3 regions of the Bacillus sp. NP247 genome follow, and region 2 is predicted to be linked to each of the others. Evidence: a T-box and tRNA genes for the amino acid it is inferred to sense, from the RefSeq annotation. Region 2 holds a T-box; the other regions hold tRNA genes.

Evidence for each region. A T-box is a leader RNA that pairs with one kind of tRNA and senses whether it is charged. The one in region 2 lies ahead of thrS (threonine--tRNA ligase), so its partner is inferred to be a tRNA-Thr.
Region 1: it encodes a tRNA-Thr, which carries the amino acid that the T-box ahead of thrS (threonine--tRNA ligase) is inferred to sense. The anticodon was not compared.
Region 3: it encodes a tRNA-Thr, which carries the amino acid that the T-box ahead of thrS (threonine--tRNA ligase) is inferred to sense. The anticodon was not compared.

What each region holds. Positions count from the first base shown of each region.
Region 1 covers NZ_CP076653.1:2,092,032-2,099,220, forward strand. Annotated here, with positions in the region: gene KPL75_RS11025 (MFS transporter) at 1-953, shown strand, start outside; gene KPL75_RS11030 (hypothetical protein) at 984-1,139, opposite strand; tRNA gene KPL75_RS11035 (tRNA-Glu) at 1,275-1,346, opposite strand; tRNA gene KPL75_RS11040 (tRNA-Ser) at 1,353-1,443, opposite strand; tRNA gene KPL75_RS11045 (tRNA-Asn) at 1,450-1,524, opposite strand; tRNA gene KPL75_RS11050 (tRNA-Ile) at 1,532-1,608, opposite strand; tRNA gene KPL75_RS11055 (tRNA-Gly) at 1,615-1,685, opposite strand; tRNA gene KPL75_RS11060 (tRNA-Lys) at 1,699-1,774, opposite strand; tRNA gene KPL75_RS11065 (tRNA-Thr) at 1,785-1,860, opposite strand; tRNA gene KPL75_RS11070 (tRNA-Phe) at 1,875-1,950, opposite strand; tRNA gene KPL75_RS11075 (tRNA-Asp) at 1,965-2,040, opposite strand; tRNA gene KPL75_RS11080 (tRNA-Met) at 2,044-2,120, opposite strand; tRNA gene KPL75_RS11085 (tRNA-Ser) at 2,147-2,239, opposite strand; tRNA gene KPL75_RS11090 (tRNA-Ile) at 2,257-2,333, opposite strand; tRNA gene KPL75_RS11095 (tRNA-Met) at 2,338-2,414, opposite strand; tRNA gene KPL75_RS11100 (tRNA-Ala) at 2,435-2,507, opposite strand; tRNA gene KPL75_RS11105 (tRNA-Pro) at 2,522-2,595, opposite strand; tRNA gene KPL75_RS11110 (tRNA-Arg) at 2,607-2,680, opposite strand; tRNA gene KPL75_RS11115 (tRNA-Leu) at 2,684-2,772, opposite strand; tRNA gene KPL75_RS11120 (tRNA-Gly) at 2,789-2,863, opposite strand; tRNA gene KPL75_RS11125 (tRNA-Leu) at 2,893-2,973, opposite strand; tRNA gene KPL75_RS11130 (tRNA-His) at 2,998-3,073, opposite strand; tRNA gene KPL75_RS11135 (tRNA-Thr) at 3,084-3,159, opposite strand; tRNA gene KPL75_RS11140 (tRNA-Val) at 3,164-3,239, opposite strand; rRNA gene rrf (5S ribosomal RNA) at 3,245-3,360, opposite strand; rRNA gene KPL75_RS11150 (23S ribosomal RNA) at 3,462-6,383, opposite strand; rRNA gene KPL75_RS11155 (16S ribosomal RNA) at 6,530-7,189, opposite strand, start outside.
Region 2 covers NZ_CP076653.1:4,923,882-4,931,070, reverse strand. Annotated here, with positions in the region: partial or broken gene KPL75_RS25600 (DAPG hydrolase family protein) at 1-474, shown strand, start outside; gene thrS (threonine--tRNA ligase) at 744-2,663, opposite strand; T-box leader at 2,708-2,930, opposite strand; T-box leader at 2,966-3,189, opposite strand; gene KPL75_RS25590 (pseudouridine synthase) at 3,315-4,022, opposite strand; gene KPL75_RS25585 (YdbC family protein) at 4,208-4,828, opposite strand; gene KPL75_RS25580 (nucleotidyltransferase) at 5,012-5,830, opposite strand; gene KPL75_RS25575 (hypothetical protein) at 5,976-6,320, opposite strand; gene KPL75_RS25570 (hypothetical protein) at 6,453-7,028, shown strand.
Region 3 covers NZ_CP076653.1:2,824,240-2,831,428, reverse strand. Annotated here, with positions in the region: gene KPL75_RS14990 (CdaR family protein) at 1-242, opposite strand, end outside; gene cdaA (diadenylate cyclase CdaA) at 235-1,056, opposite strand; gene rocF (arginase) at 1,300-2,193, opposite strand; gene KPL75_RS14975 (glycerate kinase) at 2,463-3,608, opposite strand; tRNA gene KPL75_RS14970 (tRNA-Ala) at 3,734-3,806, opposite strand; tRNA gene KPL75_RS14965 (tRNA-Gly) at 3,817-3,888, opposite strand; tRNA gene KPL75_RS14960 (tRNA-Lys) at 3,894-3,969, opposite strand; tRNA gene KPL75_RS14955 (tRNA-Gln) at 3,975-4,049, opposite strand; tRNA gene KPL75_RS14950 (tRNA-Tyr) at 4,115-4,198, opposite strand; tRNA gene KPL75_RS14945 (tRNA-Val) at 4,215-4,290, opposite strand; tRNA gene KPL75_RS14940 (tRNA-Glu) at 4,296-4,370, opposite strand; tRNA gene KPL75_RS14935 (tRNA-Thr) at 4,394-4,466, opposite strand; tRNA gene KPL75_RS14930 (tRNA-Asn) at 4,471-4,545, opposite strand; rRNA gene rrf (5S ribosomal RNA) at 4,555-4,670, opposite strand; rRNA gene KPL75_RS14920 (23S ribosomal RNA) at 4,762-7,189, opposite strand, start outside.

The DNA.
Region 1 (7,189 bases), 2.4 Mb from region 2:
CGATTCTCTTACTTCTATGTACGAAATATGAGGCTCCTTATTGGACGCTATTTCTATCCGCCTTATGTGCGGGTTGTATGCCAAACATGTCGGCCATGGTACGTGCACGTTGGACTAAACTATACCGTGGATCTCATAAATTGCATACAGCATTTTCCTTCGAATCGGTCGTCGATGAAATTTGCTTCATCATTGGTCCTGTATTATCCGTCAGTTTAAGTGTTATGTTCTTCCCAGAAGCAGGACCACTTTTATCATGTGTTTTTCTTACAATCGGGGTATGCCTATTCACCATGCAAAAAAGCACAGAACCACATGTACATCCCCACGACATTACAAACAAAGGGACAGTATTTAAAATTGGTACATTACGGGTGCTTGTATTCACACTCATCGCTATAGGTACTATATTTGGCACAATAGATGTAGTTAGTGTGGCTTTTGCTGAGCATCAAGGAAACACAGTAGCTGCTAGCTTTGTGCTTTCCGTCTATGCAATCGGTTCATGCCTGGCAGGTCTTATTTTCGGTACTCTTAAACTCAGTACTCCACCATATAATCAATTTTTAATAGCAGTCACACTATCAATGGTAACAATGCTGCCACTAGTTTTCGTAAACACTATTGCTTGGCTAGTAGTTATTGTTTTCTTTGCAGGCTTATCTGTTGCCCCTACTATGATTATTACTATGGGACTGGTGGAAAAAATCGTACCTGAATCAAAAATAACCGAAGGAATGACCTGGGCAATTACAGGACTTGGTATTGGAGTCTCTCTAGGATCAGCGGTAGCTGGTTTAGTTATTGATACCTTTGAAGCTCGCGCAGGATTTAGTGTGGCTATTATTGCAGGAGGCCTTGCCTTAACTATTGCACTTTTAGGATACAAAACTCTCCACTCCGCATATAGTCATGCTGTTATGAAACCGGATGGGCATTCAGCAGAGAGTTAAAACATATTCAAAAAATAGGATTACCTCTTCTTATGTATAAGAAGAGGTAATCCTATTTAAATTAATATAACTTTTTTGTATCGTATCTTGAACGATATCCTCTGCTTCTGCTGGTGTTACTCCAATTTTAAGCAAATATCTATAAATACTTTTTGATATTTCCATAATGACCTTTTCATACTCCATCGCTCTCTCCTTTCTATTAGTTAGACGGTTCAAATAGAAAAAAGTATACAAAAATCTATAAAAAAAAGCAGCCTATCCAAAGTCCACTTTTACACAACAAAAAAGAGATAGCAGATTATGCTATCTCTTTTAGTATGACCCGTACGGGATTCGAACCCGTGTTACCGCCGTGAAAGGGCGGTGTCTTAACCACTTGACCAACGGGCCAAAATCTGGCAGAGAAGAAGGGATTCGAACCCTCGCACCGCGTTCGCGATCTACTCCCTTAGCAGGGGAGCCCCTTGAGCCACTTGGGTACTTCTCTATAATATGGCTCCGCAGGTAGGACTCGAACCTACGACCGATCGGTTAACAGCCGATAGCTCTACCACTGAGCTACTGCGGAATAATTATGGTGGGCCTAAATGGACTCGAACCATCGACCTCACGCTTATCAGGCGTGCGCTCTAACCAGCTGAGCTATAGGCCCATAAAAAGCGGGTGAAGAGAATCGAACTCTCGACCAGAGCTTGGAAGGCTCTTGTTTTACCACTAAACTACACCCGCATTAAATTAAAAATGGTGAGCCATGAAGGATTCGAACCTTCGACCCTCTGATTAAAAGTCAGATGCTCTACCAACTGAGCTAATGGCTCATTTTGAAAGTGGTGCCGGCTAGAGGACTTGAACCCCCAACCTACTGATTACAAGTCAGTTGCTCTACCAATTGAGCTAAGCCGGCTTGCGATTTCAAAATGGTGGCTCGGGACGGAATCGAACCGCCGACACGAGGATTTTCAGTCCTCTGCTCTACCGACTGAGCTACCGAGCCTTTATGTAAAAAAATGGCGGTCCCGACCGGGGTCGAACCGGCGATCTCCTGCGTGACAGGCAGGCATGTTAACCACTACACCACGGGACCATTTGGTTGCGGGGACAGGATTTGAACCTGCGACCTTCGGGTTATGAGCCCGACGAGCTACCGTACTGCTCCACCCCGCGATGATATAATATTTAATTTAGAAAAATGGAGGAGGTAGAGGGATTCGAACCCCCGCGCGACTCTCGCCGCCTGTCGGTTTTCAAGACCGATCCCTTCAGCCGAACTTGGGTATACCTCCGAGATATGAACTTTGAGTGGTGGACCTTGTAGGACTCGAACCTACGACCGGACGGTTATGAGCCGTCTGCTCTAACCAGCTGAGCTAAAGGTCCTTTATGGTAGCGGCGGAGGGGATCGAACCCCCGACCTCACGGGTATGAACCGTACGCTCTAGCCAGCTGAGCTACACCGCCATAAGTTATATTCAAATAAGTGGAGCCTAGCGGGATCGAACCGCTGACCTCCTGCGTGCAAGGCAGGCGCTCTCCCAGCTGAGCTAAGGCCCCATATTTTGAAAATATCGGGAAGACAGGATTTGAACCTGCGACCCCCTGGTCCCAAACCAGGTGCTCTACCAAGCTGAGCCACTTCCCGTTAATAAAAAACGCGCCCGAGAGGAGTCGAACCCCTAACCTCTTGATCCGTAGTCAAACGCTCTATCCAATTGAGCTACGGGCGCATATGGTGCCGAGGGCGGGGGTCGAACCCGCACGGTGGTCACCCACCGCAGGATTTTAAGTCCTGTGCGTCTGCCTGTTCCGCCACCCCGGCATGTCATATTGAAAATTGGAGCGGAAGACGGGATTCGAACCCGCGACCCCAACCTTGGCAAGGTTGTATTCTACCACTGAACTACTTCCGCAAGACATGTATGAGTTATTTTATTAAAAGTGCGGGTGAAGGGAGTCGAACCCCCACGCCAAAGGCGCTAGATCCTAAGTCTAGTGCGTCTGCCAATTCCGCCACACCCGCATATTATAATTTTAAAAGAAAAAATGGGGCGACTGATGGGAATTGAACCCACGAATGCCGGAGCCACAATCCGGTGCGTTAACCACTTCGCCACAACCGCCATGATTTTCTGGTGCCGACTAGAGGACTTGAACCCCCAACCTACTGATTACAAGTCAGTTGCTCTACCAATTGAGCTAAGTCGGCTAAATGGTGGAGGATGACGGGATCGAACCGCCGACCCCCTGCTTGTAAGGCAGGTGCTCTCCCAGCTGAGCTAATCCTCCGAATTGCCTGGCAACGTCCTACTCTCACAGGGACAAGGTCCCAACTACCATCGGCGCTAGAGAGCTTAACTTCCGTGTTCGGTATGGGAACGGGTGTGGCCTCTCTGCCATCATTACCAGACTGTATTCATTTAAGACAAGAATTATCATAACTTATTCGACATTTAAAGTCAACAAGTTTTTTATATTCTTTCAAAACTAGATAACATCGCTTCATATTATATGGTTAAGTCCTCGATCTATTAGTATTCGTCAGCTCCACATGTCACCATGCTTCCACCTCGAACCTATCAACCTGATCATCTTTCAGGGATCTTACTAGCTTACGCTATGGGAAATCTCATCTTGAGGGGGGCTTCATGCTTAGATGCTTTCAGCACTTATCCCTTCCGCACATAGCTACCCAGCTATGCCCTTGGCAGAACAACTGGTACACCAGCGGTGCGTCCATCCCGGTCCTCTCGTACTAAGGACAGCTCCTCTCAAATTTCCTACGCCCACGACGGATAGGGACCGAACTGTCTCACGACGTTCTGAACCCAGCTCGCGTACCGCTTTAATGGGCGAACAGCCCAACCCTTGGGACCGACTACAGCCCCAGGATGCGATGAGCCGACATCGAGGTGCCAAACCTCCCCGTCGATGTGGACTCTTGGGGGAGATAAGCCTGTTATCCCCGGGGTAGCTTTTATCCGTTGAGCGATGGCCCTTCCATGCGGAACCACCGGATCACTAAGCCCGACTTTCGTCCCTGCTCGACTTGTAGGTCTCGCAGTCAAGCTCCCTTATGCCTTTGCACTCTACGAATGATTTCCAACCATTCTGAGGGAACCTTTGGGCGCCTCCGTTACACTTTAGGAGGCGACCGCCCCAGTCAAACTGCCCACCTGACACTGTCTCCCGGGTCGATAAGACCCGTAGGTTAGAATTTCAATACAGTCAGGGCGGTATCCCACCAGCGCCTCCACCGAAGCTAGCGCTCCGGTTTCAATGGCTCCCGCCTATCCTGTACAAACTGTACCAAAATTCAATATCAGGCTACAGTAAAGCTCCACGGGGTCTTTCCGTCCTGTCGCGGGTAACCTGCATCTTCACAGGTACTATAATTTCACCGAGTCTCTGGTTGAGACAGTGCCCAAATCGTTACACCTTTCGTGCGGGTCGGAACTTACCCGACAAGGAATTTCGCTACCTTAGGACCGTTATAGTTACGGCCGCCGTTTACTGGGGCTTCAGTTCAGAGCTTCGCTTACGCTAACCCCTCTCCTTAACCTTCCAGCACCGGGCAGGTGTCAGCCCCTATACTTCGCCTTACGGCTTCGCAGAGACCTGTGTTTTTGCTAAACAGTCGCTTGGGCCTATTCACTGCGGCTTTCCGTTAAGAAAGCACCCCTTCTCCCGAAGTTACGGGGTCATTTTGCCGAGTTCCTTAACCAGAGTTCTCTCGCACACCTTAGGATTCTCTCCTCGCCTACCTGTGTCGGTTTGCGGTACAGGCACCTTTTATCTCGCTAGAAGCTTTTCTTGGCAGCGGGGAATCAAAGACTTCGCTCCATAAGGAGCTTCCCCATCACAGCTCAGCCTTCACGATAAGCGGATTTGCCTACTTATCAGCCTAACTGCTTGGACGTGCACAACCAATCGCACGCTTCTTCTATCCTTCTGCGTCCCTCCATTGCTCAAACGATAAAGAGGTGGTACAGGAATATCAACCTGTTGTCCATCGCCTACGCCTGTCGGCCTCGGCTTAGGTCCTGACTAACCCTGAGCGGACGAGCCTTCCTCAGGAAACCTTAGGCATTCGGTGGACGGGATTCTCACCCGTCTTTCGCTACTCATACCGGCATTCTCACTTCTAAGCGCTCCACCAGTCCTTCCGGTCTGACTTCACTGCACTTAGAACGCTCCCCTACCACTGATACCATTGGTATCAATTCGCAGCTTCGGTGGTGTATTTAGCCCCGGTACATTTTCGGCGCAGAGTCACTCGACTAGTGAGCTATTACGCACTCTTTAAATGGTGGCTGCTTCTGAGCCAACATCCTAGTTGTCTAAGCAACTCCACATCCTTTTCCACTTAATACACACTTTGGGACCTTAGCTGGCGATCTGGGCTGTTTCCCTCTTGACTACGGATCTTATCACTCGCAGTCTGACTCCTAAGGATAAGTCATTGGCATTCGGAGTTTGACTGAATTCGGTAATCCGATGAGGACCCCTAGTTCAATCAGTGCTCTACCTCCAAGACTCTTACACTTAAGGCTAGCCCTAAAGCTATTTCGGGGAGAACCAGCTATCTCCAGGTTCGATTGGAATTTCTCCGCTACCCACACCTCATCCCCGCACTTTTCAACGTGCGTGGGTTCGGGCCTCCATTCAGTGTTACCTGAACTTCACCCTGGACATGGGTAGATCACCTGGTTTCGGGTCTACGACCACGTACTAAACGCCCTATTCAGACTCGCTTTCGCTGCGGCTCCGCCTCTTCAGCTTAACCTTGCACGGGATCGTAACTCGCCGGTTCATTCTACAAAAGGCACGCCATCACCCATTAACGGGCTCTGACTATTTGTAGGCACACGGTTTCAGGATCTCTTTCACTCCCCTTCCGGGGTGCTTTTCACCTTTCCCTCACGGTACTGGTTCACTATCGATCACTAGGGAGTATTTAGCCTTGGGAGATGGTCCTCCCAGATTCCGACGGAATTTCACGTGTTCCGCCGTACTCAGGATACATTCAAGAGAGAACGAAGTTTCGACTACGGGGTTGTTACCCTCTGTGACGGACCTTTCCAGGTCGCTTCGTCTACCTCGTTCCTTTGTAACTCCGTATAGAATGTCCTACAACCCCAAGAGGCAAGCCTCTTGGTTTGGGCTAGATTCCGTTTCGCTCGCCGCTACTCAGGAAATCGCATTTGCTTTCTCTTCCTCCAGGTACTTAGATGTTTCAGTTCCCTGGGTCTGTCTTCCATACCCTATGTATTCAGGTAAGGATACCATACCATTACGTATAGTGGGTTTCCCCATTCGGAAATCTTCGGATCAAAGCTTACTTACAGCTCCCCGAAGCATATCGGCGTTAGTCCCGTCCTTCATCGACTCCTAGTGTCAAGGCATCCACCGTGCGCCCTTTCTAACTTAACCAAACTAAAATTAAAAAAATATGAGCTACACTGTTATCTAGTTTTCAAAGAACATACATTTAAACTTGAGAGATAGTTCTCTCAAAACTGAACGAAACGAAACAAGTCAACGTTTATTGATGAACTGCGTTCATCAATTCTCCATAGAAAGGAGGTGATCCAGCCGCACCTTCCGATACGGCTACCTTGTTACGACTTCACCCCAATCATCTGTCCCACCTTAGGCGGCTGGCTCCATAAAGGTTACCCCACCGACTTCGGGTGTTACAAACTCTCGTGGTGTGACGGGCGGTGTGTACAAGGCCCGGGAACGTATTCACCGCGGCATGCTGATCCGCGATTACTAGCGATTCCAGCTTCATGTAGGCGAGTTGCAGCCTACAATCCGAACTGAGAACGGTTTTATGAGATTAGCTCCACCTCGCGGTCTTGCAGCTCTTTGTACCGTCCATTGTAGCACGTGTGTAGCCCAGGTCATAAGGGGCATGATGATTTGACGTCATCCCCACCTTCCTCCGGTTTGTCACCGGCAGTCACCTTAGAGTGCCCAACTTAATGATGGCAACTAAGATCAAGGGTTGCGCTCGTTGCGGGACTTAACCCAACATCTCACGACACGAGCTGACGACAACCATGCACCACCTGTCACTCTGCTCCCGAAGGAGAAGCTCTATCTCTAGAGTTTTCAGAGGATGTCAAGACCTGGTAAGGTTCTTCGCGTTGCTTCGAATTAAACCACATGCTCCACCGCTTGTGCGGGCCCCCGTCAATTCCTTTGAGTTTCAGCCTTGCGGCCGTACTCCCCAG
Region 2 (7,189 bases):
GAACATGAATTGAATGACGTAACACCAGAAATGATTGACTAGTGGTGGGATAATATTGATAACTCTGAACGATATAAACTATGGCATCCAGAAGAACATGTTGATTTTAAATGGTTAGTTGATCCTAAAGTACATGGACACGTAGGAGCCATATCAGCTTCAATCGAATCTGCGGGGGGGGATGGACTAGAATTTCCGCTAAGGATTAGATGGGAAGATCCTAAAGATTGTCCTATAAATACCCATTACAGCCATGTTTTAATGGGTTCATGTTTAGATGATAATGACGATGTAATTTCACAAGTAATACATCAATACGAAAAATCTGAGAACGGTACAGTAATGACTTCTACATTCATTTTTCCGAAAGGATTACCACCATTTATTAACCTAAGTGGTTTATATAAACACAATGTAGAAGAAATGGGTCAGTTCAGCAAATTTTTACCGAAACTTTTTGAAGAAAATTTGTAAGGCAAGTTAACAGCTTTACTTTTAATAAGTGATTAACTAGAAAACAAATCGGCCTCCAACATTTTAGATATGTCTACAATGTTGTGGGCCTTTCAATATCAAATCAATCACTTTCCACTTTACTTCATTCAGGTAATGTACTCTTCCCTTCAAATGAAAAACACCTCCGTTGAATTGACATACTTAGTATGCGAATTCAGGAGGTGTTTTTTTTCATGTGCCATTATTCGAGTTCACTTCATTATAATGGCGTATTTTCTAATCAATTATTATTTTCTATCCTTTATTTCCTCTTCAATACTTGCCGCAAATATATCTAGCGAAACAACTTCTGACTTCTCTTCACCATATTTTCGTATATTTACAGCTTCGCTTTCCATTTCCTTATCCCCAATAACAAGAACATAAGGAACTTTTTGCATTTGTGCTTCCCTTATTTTATATCCTAATTTTTCATCTCGTATATCTCGTTCAACACGAATTCCAGCTTGTGCTAGTTTGTCTGCAACCTCATTTGCATATTGTACATGTACTGCATTTGAAACTGGGAGTACTTTCACTTGAACTGGTGCCACCCATGTAGGGAACGCGCCACCAAAGTGCTCAATTAATATGGCTAAGAAACGATCTAAAGATCCTAAAACTGCTCGGTGGATGACAACTGGTCTTCTTTTTTCATTATTTTCACCTATATAATTTAAATCGAATTTCTCTGGCATTTGGAAATCGAGCTGGACTGTTCCGCACTGATGACTTCTATTTAAAGCATCTTTAATATGAAAATCAATTTTCGGTCCGTAAAATGCACCGTCACCTTCATTTAATCTATATTTATAATTTAATGATTGTAATACATTTTCTAATGCCGATTCTGCTTGCTCCCATAATTTATCGTCACCCATTGAATCTTCTGGGCGAGTAGAAAGTTCTACTTCATACTCAAATCCAAAAGTTTTATACACATAATCAATTTGCGCCAACACTGATTTAATTTCATCTTCAATTTGTTCTGGTGTTACAAATAAATGAGCATCATCTTGGCAGAAAGTACGAACTCTTAATAATCCGTTTAAAGCGCCACTAAATTCATGTCGATGCACTTGACCGAACTCACACATGCGAATCGGTAATTCGCGATAAGAATGCAATTTATTTTTAAACATAAGCATATGTCCTGGGCAGTTCATCGGTTTTAATGCAAAACTTTTATGATCTACTTCTGAGAAATACATATTATCTTTATAATGTCCCCAGTGTCCTGACTTCTCCCATAATTCTTGATTCATCATAAATGGAGTAAGCACTTCTTGATAATTGTACTCATTTTGAATTTCTCTTAAAAATGCTTCTAATTCATTGCGAATAATCTGCCCTTTCGGCAAGTAAAACGGCATTCCCGGAGCCTCTTCTGAAAACATAAACAATTCAAGTTCACTACCTAACTTACGATGATTTCTCTTTGCAGCCTCTTCAACAAAATGCAAGTGCTTTTCCAATTCTTTTTGAGAAGAAAATGCAACACCATATATACGCTGAAGCACTTGATTGTTACTATCACCTCGCCAATATGCACCAGAAACATGAGTTAATTGGAAGGCTTTCAAATAGCCTGTTGACGGTACATGTGGTCCTCTACATAAATCTACAAACTCACCTTGTTTATATAGTGTTACACTTTCCCCATTAGGGATTGCTTCTAAAAGTTCTAATTTCAGATGATCGTTCATTTCTTTAAACAGTTTGTTTGCCTCTTCTCGTGAGACCTCAACTCGTTCTATTTTTACATTTTCATTTATAATCTTTTTCATTTCTTTTTCGATTTTCGGTAAATCTTCTACGTTTACACTACTCGGAAGATCCATATCATAATAAAATCCATTTTCAATGATTGGTCCTACTCCAAGATTTATATCACCATACAATCTTTTTACAGCTTGCGCTAAAATATGTGCCGCGGAGTGTCTTGTAATTTCTACACCTTCATTTGAATCTATAGTAATGATTTCTACTTCCGCATTTTCTTCAATATTTCGGCGTAAATCATATAACTGATCATTTACTTTCCCCGCGACTGCTTTCTTTTTCAAACTACTACTAATTGATCCAGCAATTTCTTCTAAAGTAATGCCTTTCACAAATTCTTTAACGCTACCGTCTGGAAATTTAATTTCAATCATCTGTTCTTTCATTTTTCATCTCTCCATTTCATAATAAAAAGCACACTCCTCCCTAAAATAGGGACGAGTGTGCTTTTACCCGTGGTTCCACCCAGATTCCCATTGTAAACATACAATGGCTTCTTTTACGGTAACGTCGTTTACACGGCACTAGATACTTAATTTCCCCAGTGCAGCTCTAAGGTGGTAAGTTATTTTTCTGCGTTAGGAAGTTCTCAGCTTTCCTCCCTTCTCTGTATAACCGGGTAAAATAACTCGTGTCCTTTTCTTCGCTTATTATGAAATTGAATGCAAAAAAGCATATTCATCCCTAAAATAGGGACGAATATGCTTATATTCGTGGTTCCACCCAGATTCCCATCACAAAAAACATAATGGCTTCTTTTGCGATAACGTCGCTTACACGGCACTAGATACTGAATTTCCCTAGTGCAGCTCTAAGGTGGTAAGTTATTTTTCTGCGTTAGGAAGTTCTCAGCTTTCCTTCCTTCTCTGTATAACCGGGTAAAATAACTCGTGTCCTTTTCTTTGCTTTTAAAAGTACATCCATTAATTGTTATTTACTATATCTTATTCATTTTATTTTTGCAAGTGTTTAAAAAATATTTTTTATTTAATAAAAAAAGAAACCAAAAATAAATTTTTGGTTTCCCCTTCTCAATTTTACCAATCTTGTGGTTCGTAATTTAAGTCTGAAAATAGTCGTTTTTTCTCTTTTTTCGATAAATCTCTCCACTGTCCGACTGGTAAATTATTCAACTCAATATTCATAATTCTAGTACGTTTTAACGTGTATACTTGATACCCTAAAGCTTCACACATACGGCGAATTTGACGATTTAGCCCCTGTGTTAAAATAATTTTAAACTCATATTTTGATAACTGTGTAATCTCACAAGGAAGAGTTTTTGTATCTAAAATTTTAACACCCGCTGCCATTTTCTCTAAAAATTCCGGTGTAATCGGCTTATCTACTGAAACGATATATTCTTTCTCATGCTTGTTTTCAGCACGTAAAATCTCATTAACAATATCGCCATCATTCGTTAACAAAATTAAACCGTCTGAGTCTTTATCTAGACGTCCAATGTGACTAATTCGTAATGGATGATTCACTAAATCGATAATATTACCTTTTACAGCTTTTTCACTCGTACATGTAATACCTACTGGTTTATTTAAAGCGATATATACGTGATCTCGAGCGATACGAAGTTGCTCTCCATTTACTCGTACGTCATCACCTGGATTTACTTGGTCACCAATTTTTGCAACCTTACCGTTAATAATTACTTTTCTCTCGTTAATTAACTTATCTGCTCCACGTCGAGACGCTTTTCCAGCTTCACTAATAAATTTATTTATACGCAAGTTAGGCACATCCTTTTCATAAAAAATTTCAAGCTCACACTGCTTCTACCGTACAATACAAAAGGGTAAGCCTCCTATTTTAACTTAAATATATTAACATGAAAGGGTATATGGCGTCTTCTATTAATTTCTTGTTTATAAGAAAATATCTTTATTATACATTCATTTATGCACTTTTTACAGAATTAATATACAAGCCATTCTTCCTTACATACAGCTTGTTTCCCTTTTATCTCTTCTATATCTTCATGAATATTAGCTAGTTTATACAATAAAGGAAAACTCTCTTCCACATAATTTTGATGCACCATTTCATCTTCCCAATAAGTTAATACTATGTAACGATTTTCATTTTTTAAAGACTTCGCAACTACTCCACCTAACATCCCTTTTACATTCTCCATTCCTTTATTCCAAATTGTTTCTTGCTTATGTAAAAAATGATTTTCTTTTTCTCCCTTTACATCACATATGGCAACTCTTACGAATGATCCTTCTGTAACAACGTTTTTCAAAGGCTTATCATTTATATCATACAACGTTTGAAATAATTCAATTTCACATGAAAGAAACGTATCCTCTTGATTACTATTTAAATAAATTGTATCGTGAGCCCCATTCATAAACGATTGATATGCATTTCTATCTTCCCATAAAGTATATACACATGCCTCATCTTCATTCCATCCACCAAATTGCCCATGAAAACCATCTAGATGCTGTATATCACGCCATTTTTCTTGTGCTTTTGAAAACAATTCCTTTTTCTCTTCTTCCACCCTACAGTAGATTGTTTTTAGTAACATTTCTAATTCCCCCTTATCTTACATTTCATTTCCCAGTTGCAATACTTTCTACCTTTCCACCTACACGAACATTAAGATCATTCATTTCTTCATATGTTTCAAAAGTAAATACCATATAAAAATTCAAATCTCTTGCCTCTCTCTTATTCCACCCTTTTGTTTACATAATATAATTACATTTCACTAATTGTCTTTAGTATTCAAAAAATCCTCCGCTCTTTCTATCAGCCATTCACCAAACGTGTCTAAAAATAATAAAATTTCATTTATATCATTTATCGGCTCAATTACATATTGTAATGCCTTTCTCATATTTTTTTCTTGTTCAGGAAAATGCTCACTAAATAACTCATATGCAGGATATAAGTCTCTGGAATAAAGCCCTTCTCTATCAATTGTCAACGCTAGACCTGACCTAATTATTATCTTCATAATCCAACGGCAGCAATCCGCAATATCATCCACGCCTTTATTATGAATTAATTCTTCGCGTGCTTGTCCAATTTGCTTCCGCAATTGAATAAGGTGTTCATAGGCTAACTCCTGACTTACTTTATATTTAGGTAAAGACAATGTTATATCTTCACCCAATATACATACACCATGTGTCTGTATCATAAAGCTTATAAAAGAAAAACTATTGGAATTTATCACTTCTTCTTCACTGTAAAAACTTAACTCCACTCCTGATATACAATTAAACTTTTGTAGACTTTGAACTTCTAGCTTCTTTCGCCAACTTAAGTCTATTAATTTAGGATCCTTTCGCACTAATATAAGTACATCTATATCTGCAATCCCTTCAATTCCAATCCCTTTTGGAATTGAACCCCTTATATAAACACTGTGCAAAGCATCCTGTAACATTTTACAACAAGTATTTTTTATTTCTTGTATTACCTCCATAAATATAGGTTGAATTTTATCCATATGTGCATCATTTATAATATAGCCTTCATCATCTGTTGGACAAAAACGTCCTATTTTTTTTATACTTGGCAAATTATCAGCTCATTTCCATACTAAATATTATTTTATCCTATACGCATAATAATTATAATTTAAATGATTCAGAATTAAAAATTAAAAGAGATAGAAAGTAAACAATCCTACAATATCATTTACTTCCTATCTCTTTTATTATCAATTATTTTTCAAATATATAATACGTAATCTCTCCCGGATAATGTAATACAGTTACTTTCCGATCCCCTTTTTTAAAACTAACAGTATGCCCGTTTTCCCCTAAGTTCTCCCATCCACTTGCCTTCGTAATAGGCATTACACTTATATATTTATTATTCTCTTCGTTATCATCGTTAATATGTATTGCTGACATTGGTATTGGAAAATCTTCGATTTCTGATTCTTTGTTCATATATATGAGTGCAAGTAAACCAACTAATAACATAGCCGTTGCAATACTTGAAGCTCGTTTTTTTCTTTTCGTCCCCACTAAAACTCCCCTTTTCTTACATAATATCTTCATTATTTTACTAGTTTTAATTATTCACGTATAGAATAAACGTACTTCAAATCACTTCTGCACTATACTCTTTGCCTTCAATAACATTATTGTTTTATATTATAATTATAAATTTTTAAATTTTGGAGGCGCTACATTTTGAAGAAACTACTTTTTACTAAATGGACAGTTGTTATTTCTATTTTCATCATTTTCGGTACGATTTTCTACGTAACTAATGGTAAAAATAAAAATGAGAAAGCAACTGTAGAAACAGTGGATACAAAAACTTTCAAAACTAAATTACAACCTAAAATTAAGGAATTGACTACTAATTATAATGACATTATCGAAAAAGATTGGTTGCCTGCCTGGGAAGAGATTAACACGAACGGAGATTCAGTGGATAGAAATAAACTATTAGTTACAATGAGTGCTGTTTCCAAGCAGTATGAAACAATTATGAACGAAATAGACACGATAAAAATTGAAGAAAACATAACAGATATACATATACAAAAACAACTAATCCAATTCACAACTCAGTTTAAATCCGCATCAAATTACATGAAAAATGCAGCAGATTTAATTATTGATAAATACAATAATTCTACTCCATCCAATGAAATAATTGAAAATACAAAACAGGCTTTAGGGCTTGCCGATCAACATATTTTCATCGCTTTATCTACTTTAAATGAGGTTGAAGATAAATTAGGACTTGCAAAAAAATAAACTGTTTACTATTTTAAAATAAAAAAATGATTGCAATTCACAGTTTGTCTGTCTATAATATTTTTATTGATTTATAATCAATGTATTTAAGTTATTAATTTTATAATTCGGATGAACCATTCAGGAGAAGATCTATTGATCTACCGACGGGGCAAAAAGTT
Region 3 (7,189 bases), 2.1 Mb from region 2:
GATTTTGGGCCTTCCAACTTCACCTTGACTCCACCTGCTGGAATACCACTTACAATATATTTCTCTTCATCATACTTAAGGGTAATAGGATAATCAGTTAATGTTTCTTTCGTTTCATTTACGAAAGGTAATATACTCGATGTCGTATTTTTTTCAGTTAAAGTTGCTGACATAAAAAGCATACACGCCAATAGTAATGAGATTCCTTTTAAAAACCAATGATTCTCCATTAACTTATCCATGACGCTTTCTCCTCCAATTCCATAAAGACGAAGAAGTCGTTTTTTCGTTCCCACTAAATTCTGTTAACAACATATCCTTCAGCTGTTCTGTCTTCAAATCACGATGTAACTCACCGTTTTTCGTTAAAGAAATTTGACCCGTTTCTTCCGACACAACTACTGTAATACTATCAGTAACTTCACTAACTCCCATTGCAGCGCGATGCCTTGTTCCTAACTCCTTAGAAATGAACGGACTTTCTGATAGCGGAAGATAACATGCTGCTGCTTTAATTGTACTTCCCTGCATAATTACTGCTCCATCATGAAGAGGCGTATTAGGGATAAAAATATTAATGAGTAATTCTGATGACACATTTGCGTTCAGCGGAATACCCGTTTCCACATAGTCACCCATCCCAGTCTCTTTTGACAACGTAATTAATGCACCAATTCTACGTTTCCCCATATATTCCGTTGCTTTCGCTATCGCTGTTGCAACAATTTCAGGTTCATCGTCCTCGTGAGTTCCCACACGCGAAAACAAGCTACCTCGTCCTAGCTGCTCAAGTGCTCTTCGTAATTCTGGCTGAAAGATAATAATAACGGCCAAGAATCCCCACGTTAATACTTGTTCTGTTAGCCAGTATAGCGTGTGCAATTCAAGTAAAATACTAATCATCCGGACGACAATAATAACTGTAATACCTTTTAAAAGTTGAACAGCCTTCGTGCCCCGGATTATAAGAATTAGCTTATATATAATAAACCATACAACAGCAATATCTAATGCCGTACTAAGATATTTCAAAATGGTCGTATCTTCAAAAGGCATGCTAACCCTTCCTCCTACTTACGAGCAATTCTATCCATATATTGAAATATTATTTTATGCTCTATCTGTATGTATTTCCAACAACTAGTTAATTATACCATACATGAAACAAACGACAATTACAAACGCCCCCTTAGCTTAAATTGGTAAGATGTCAAACTTTCTTATCCTACAGTGTAATATAAATTATTATACGCCTATTTTCCAATAAAAAAAGCAACTTCACAGTTGCTTTTCTTACATTTATTTCAGTTTTTCACCGAATAAAGAACCCATTAAAGCAACCGCTGTTGTTGCTGTTCTGTTTCTCTCATCTAAAATTGTATTTACTTCAACAAATTCAGCAGATGTAACAATATCAGCTTCTGCTAACATCTCCATCGCTAAGTGGCTTTCACGATAAGATAGACCACCAATTACAGGTGTTCCAACTCCTGGTGCGTCATGAGGATCAAGCCCATCTAAATCTAATGATAAATGAACACCATCAGTATGAGATAAATACGCAATTGTTTCTTCCATAACAGCCGTCATACCCATACGATCAATTTCATGCATTGAGAATACTTTAATGCCTTCATCGCGAATAAAGTCTTTTTCTCCTTCATCTAATGCACGTGCACCGATAATTACAACGTTCTCTTTCTTCACCTTTGGATATGACCCGTATAAGTCTACAAGTGAAGAATGTCCATATCCTAAACTTGCAGCAAGTGACATACCGTGAATATTTCCAGATGGTGAAGTCTCTTCTGTATTTAAATCACCATGTGCATCATACCAAATAACACCTAAATTTTTATAATGTTTCGCTACACCAGCTAGCGTACCGATAGCAATACTATGGTCACCGCCTAATACAAGTGGAAAACGACCTTCTTCTATAATATGATCAACCTTAGTCGCTAGTTCATTACATACAGTTGCAACTTGTGCAAGGTTTCTTAACTTTGTATTTTCATCTACTTCTTTTTCTCTCTCTATACATATATCTCCCATATCTTTTACGTCATATCCAATTTGTTCAATTCTTTCAACTACCCCTGCATAACGGATCGCGCTTGGTCCCATATCAACCCCGCGACGCATCTGTCCTAAATCCATTGGAACGCCAATAACTGAGATTTCTTTTTTCATAGATAGTATCCCCCTTTTATGCCTTCACTAAATATTTTAAATCTTTTATATAGTCTGACTCAACTCGACATTTTTCTGCATGGATATACATTTTATTCACTTATATTTACGTTGGACTCCCAATTTTAAAACTGTTCTATGTATAAAGTTAACTTAATGAACCGACTAACTTTTCTATCAGCTAATATTTTTATCAGTGCTTTTCTCCATCACTACCTATAATTACACAAAATATCCTCAAATAAATGGATAAAAAAACACTTCTATATTTAGAAACGTTTTTCTGATGCTAGTTTCCACACTGCTGCAATATTTCTTGCTGCCATTTCGATATTCTCTTCTGCCGCTTTATATGCTTCTTCTAATGTCATTGGACTAGCCGTAATACTAAACACTGCATCAATTCCCTTTTCATAAATAATTGTATAATTCGGAGATACAGATCCACCAATAGCAATTACCGGAATATGACGACGTTTCGCCCGCTTCGCGACACCAACAGGAGCTTTTCCATATGCTGTTTGTTCATCTATTCTTCCCTCACCAGTTACAATAAGATCAGCACCCTCTATACACTTATCAAAATTTGTATAATCTAATACAATTTCAATCCCTTTTCTTAGCTGTCCCTTTAGTACTGCAACGACAGCGGCTCCCGTTCCTCCAGCTGCCCCCGCACCTGGTATTTCAGATACATCAAAAGACACATGTTGTTTAAGTATATTAGCATAATGTTTTAAATTCTCATCTAGCTCTTTCATCATCTCTACATTCGCACCTTTTTGTCTCGCAAATACAAAAGATGCCCCGCTCGGTCCAACTAACGGGTTATCTACATCACATGCCGCTTCTAATTTTATATCCTCCAGGCGTGAATCAATCCTAGAAAGGTCAACAGTGGTTATCAAATGCAATGTCCCTCCAGAGGGTTCTATTACCTCACCTTTCCTATTTATAAATCTTGCGCCTAAGGCAGATAGCATACCAGCCCCACCATCATTTGTAGCACTTCCTCCAAGCCCTAAAATAATGTGTTTAGTTCCTTGATCTAATGCATGTAATATAACTTCGCCTGTCCCTTTTGTCGTTGTAATAAGTGGGTTTCTCTTTTCAATTGGAACGTGTTGTAACCCCGATGCTGCTGCCATTTCAATAAATGCCGTCTTCTTATCCTTAGACATACCATAAAAAGCTTGCACGCTCTCTCCAAGCGGCCCTGTCACATTAAGTGATATAATTCTCCCCATTGTAGCACCAACAAGAGATTCAACCGTTCCTTCGCCCCCATCTCCAATTGGTACTTTAACATACTCTGCTTTAGGAAAAATTGCTGCAAAGCCTCTTTCAATAGCTTCACATACCTCTATAGCTTTCAGGCTTTCTTTATATGAATCCGATGCAATAACAACCTTCATAGTTACCTCCTCCTTATTCAATCCTTTTTTTTATTTTAAACGATATACGGAAAAGTTGCCTTTTCGAGTGGAATTTAAACACAAAAAAAGCTCACATCATTTGATGTAAGCTTTCCCTATTTATATGGAGCCTAGCGGGATCGAACCGCTGACCTCCTGCGTGCAAGGCAGGCGCTCTCCCAGCTGAGCTAAGGCCCCGTAGTAATAAAGCGGAAGACGGGATTCGAACCCGCGACCCCAACCTTGGCAAGGTTGTATTCTACCACTGAACTACTTCCGCGAAAATGGTGAGCCATGAAGGATTCGAACCTTCGACCCTCTGATTAAAAGTCAGATGCTCTACCAACTGAGCTAATGGCTCGTAAATGGCTGGGCTAGCTGGATTCGAACCAGCGCATGACGGAGTCAAAGTCCGTTGCCTTACCGCTTGGCTATAGCCCATTAATATTTACTAGTATGGTTATCTTCTCAAAAAAATAAACCCTCTCAGGTTATTTTAAAGAAAATGGTGGAGGGGGGCAGATTCGAACTGCCGAACCCGAAGGAGCGGATTTACAGTCCGCCGCGTTTAGCCACTTCGCTACCCCTCCGACATTTAAACATATATGGTGGAGGATGACGGGATCGAACCGCCGACCCCCTGCTTGTAAGGCAGGTGCTCTCCCAGCTGAGCTAATCCTCCAAAAGTGGTGACCCGTACGGGATTCGAACCCGTGTTACCGCCGTGAAAGGGCGGTGTCTTAACCACTTGACCAACGGGCCAAAAAAATTCAAAAATTTTCCCAAGCTTCCAACCGGGCTTGAACCGGTGACCTCTTCCTTACCATGGAAGTACTCTACCAGCTGAGCTATGGAAGCATAATGGCTCCGCAGGTAGGAATCGAACCTACGACCGATCGGTTAACAGCCGATAGCTCTACCGCTGAGCTACTGCGGAATAATATAAGCCTGGCAACGTCCTACTCTCACAGGGACAAGGTCCCAACTACCATCGGCGCTAGAGAGCTTAACTTCCGTGTTCGGTATGGGAACGGGTGTGACCTCTCTGCCATCATTACCAGACTTTTATCATTATGTACATTCTTTTCAGAATGTCAAAAGGAATTTTAAATATATATTCCTTCAAAACTAGATAACATTTGCTTCATATTATATGGTTAAGTCCTCGATCTATTAGTATTCGTCAGCTCCACATGTCACCATGCTTCCACCTCGAACCTATCAACCTGATCATCTTTCAGGGATCTTACTAGCTTACGCTATGGGAAATCTCATCTTGAGGGGGGCTTCATGCTTAGATGCTTTCAGCACTTATCCCTTCCGCACATAGCTACCCAGCTATGCCCTTGGCAGAACAACTGGTACACCAGCGGTGCGTCCATCCCGGTCCTCTCGTACTAAGGACAGCTCCTCTCAAATTTCCTACGCCCACGACGGATAGGGACCGAACTGTCTCACGACGTTCTGAACCCAGCTCGCGTACCGCTTTAATGGGCGAACAGCCCAACCCTTGGGACCGACTACAGCCCCAGGATGCGATGAGCCGACATCGAGGTGCCAAACCTCCCCGTCGATGTGGACTCTTGGGGGAGATAAGCCTGTTATCCCCGGGGTAGCTTTTATCCGTTGAGCGATGGCCCTTCCATGCGGAACCACCGGATCACTAAGCCCGACTTTCGTCCCTGCTCGACTTGTAGGTCTCGCAGTCAAGCTCCCTTATGCCTTTGCACTCTACGAATGATTTCCAACCATTCTGAGGGAACCTTTGGGCGCCTCCGTTACACTTTAGGAGGCGACCGCCCCAGTCAAACTGCCCACCTGACACTGTCTCCCGGGTCGATAAGACCCGTAGGTTAGAATTTCAATACAGTCAGGGCGGTATCCCACCAGCGCCTCCACCGAAGCTAGCGCTCCGGTTTCAATGGCTCCCGCCTATCCTGTACAAACTGTACCAAAATTCAATATCAGGCTACAGTAAAGCTCCACGGGGTCTTTCCGTCCTGTCGCGGGTAACCTGCATCTTCACAGGTACTATAATTTCACCGAGTCTCTGGTTGAGACAGTGCCCAAATCGTTACACCTTTCGTGCGGGTCGGAACTTACCCGACAAGGAATTTCGCTACCTTAGGACCGTTATAGTTACGGCCGCCGTTTACTGGGGCTTCAGTTCAGAGCTTCGCTTACGCTAACCCCTCTCCTTAACCTTCCAGCACCGGGCAGGTGTCAGCCCCTATACTTCGCCTTACGGCTTCGCAGAGACCTGTGTTTTTGCTAAACAGTCGCTTGGGCCTATTCACTGCGGCTTTCCGTTAAGAAAGCACCCCTTCTCCCGAAGTTACGGGGTCATTTTGCCGAGTTCCTTAACCAGAGTTCTCTCGCACACCTTAGGATTCTCTCCTCGCCTACCTGTGTCGGTTTGCGGTACAGGCACCTTTTATCTCGCTAGAAGCTTTTCTTGGCAGCGGGGAATCAAAGACTTCGCTCCATAAGGAGCTTCCCCATCACAGCTCAGCCTTCACGATAAGCGGATTTGCCTACTTATCAGCCTAACTGCTTGGACGTGCACAACCAATCGCACGCTTCTTCTATCCTTCTGCGTCCCTCCATTGCTCAAACGATAAAGAGGTGGTACAGGAATATCAACCTGTTGTCCATCGCCTACGCCTGTCGGCCTCGGCTTAGGTCCTGACTAACCCTGAGCGGACGAGCCTTCCTCAGGAAACCTTAGGCATTCGGTGGACGGGATTCTCACCCGTCTTTCGCTACTCATACCGGCATTCTCACTTCTAAGCGCTCCACCAGTCCTTCCGGTCTGACTTCACTGCACTTAGAACGCTCCCCTACCACTGATACCATTGGTATCAATTCGCAGCTTCGGTGGTGTATTTAGCCCCGGTACATTTTCGGCGCAGAGTCACTCGACTAGTGAGCTATTACGCACTCTTTAAATGGTGGCTGCTTCTGAGCCAACATCCTAGTTGTCTAAGCAACTCCACATCCTTTTCCACTTAATACACACTTTGGGACCTTAGCTGGCGATCTGGGCTGTTTCCCTCTTGACTACGGATCTTATCACTCGCAGTCTGACTCCTAAGGATAAGTCATTGGCATTCGGAGTTTGACTGAATTCGGTAATCCGATGAGGACCCCTAGTTCAATCAGTGCTCTACCTCCAAGACTCTTACACTTAAGGCTAGCCCTAAAGCTATTTCGGGGAGAACCAGCTATCTCCAGGTTCGATTGGAATTTCTCCGCTACCCACACCTCATCCCCGCACTTTTCAACGTGCGTGGGTTCGGGCCTCCATTCAGTGTTACCTGAACTTCACCCTGGACATGGGTAGATCACCTGGTTTCGGGTCTACGACCACGTACTAAACGCCCTATTCAGACTCGCTTTCGCTGCGGCTCCGCCTCTTCAGCTTAACCTCGCACGGGATCGTAACTCGCCGGTTCATTCTACAAAAGGCACGCCATCACCCATTAACGGGCTCTGACTATTTGTAGGCACACGGTTTCAGGATCTCTTTCACTCCCCTTCCGGGGTGCTTTTCACCTTTCCCTCACGGTACTGGTTCACTA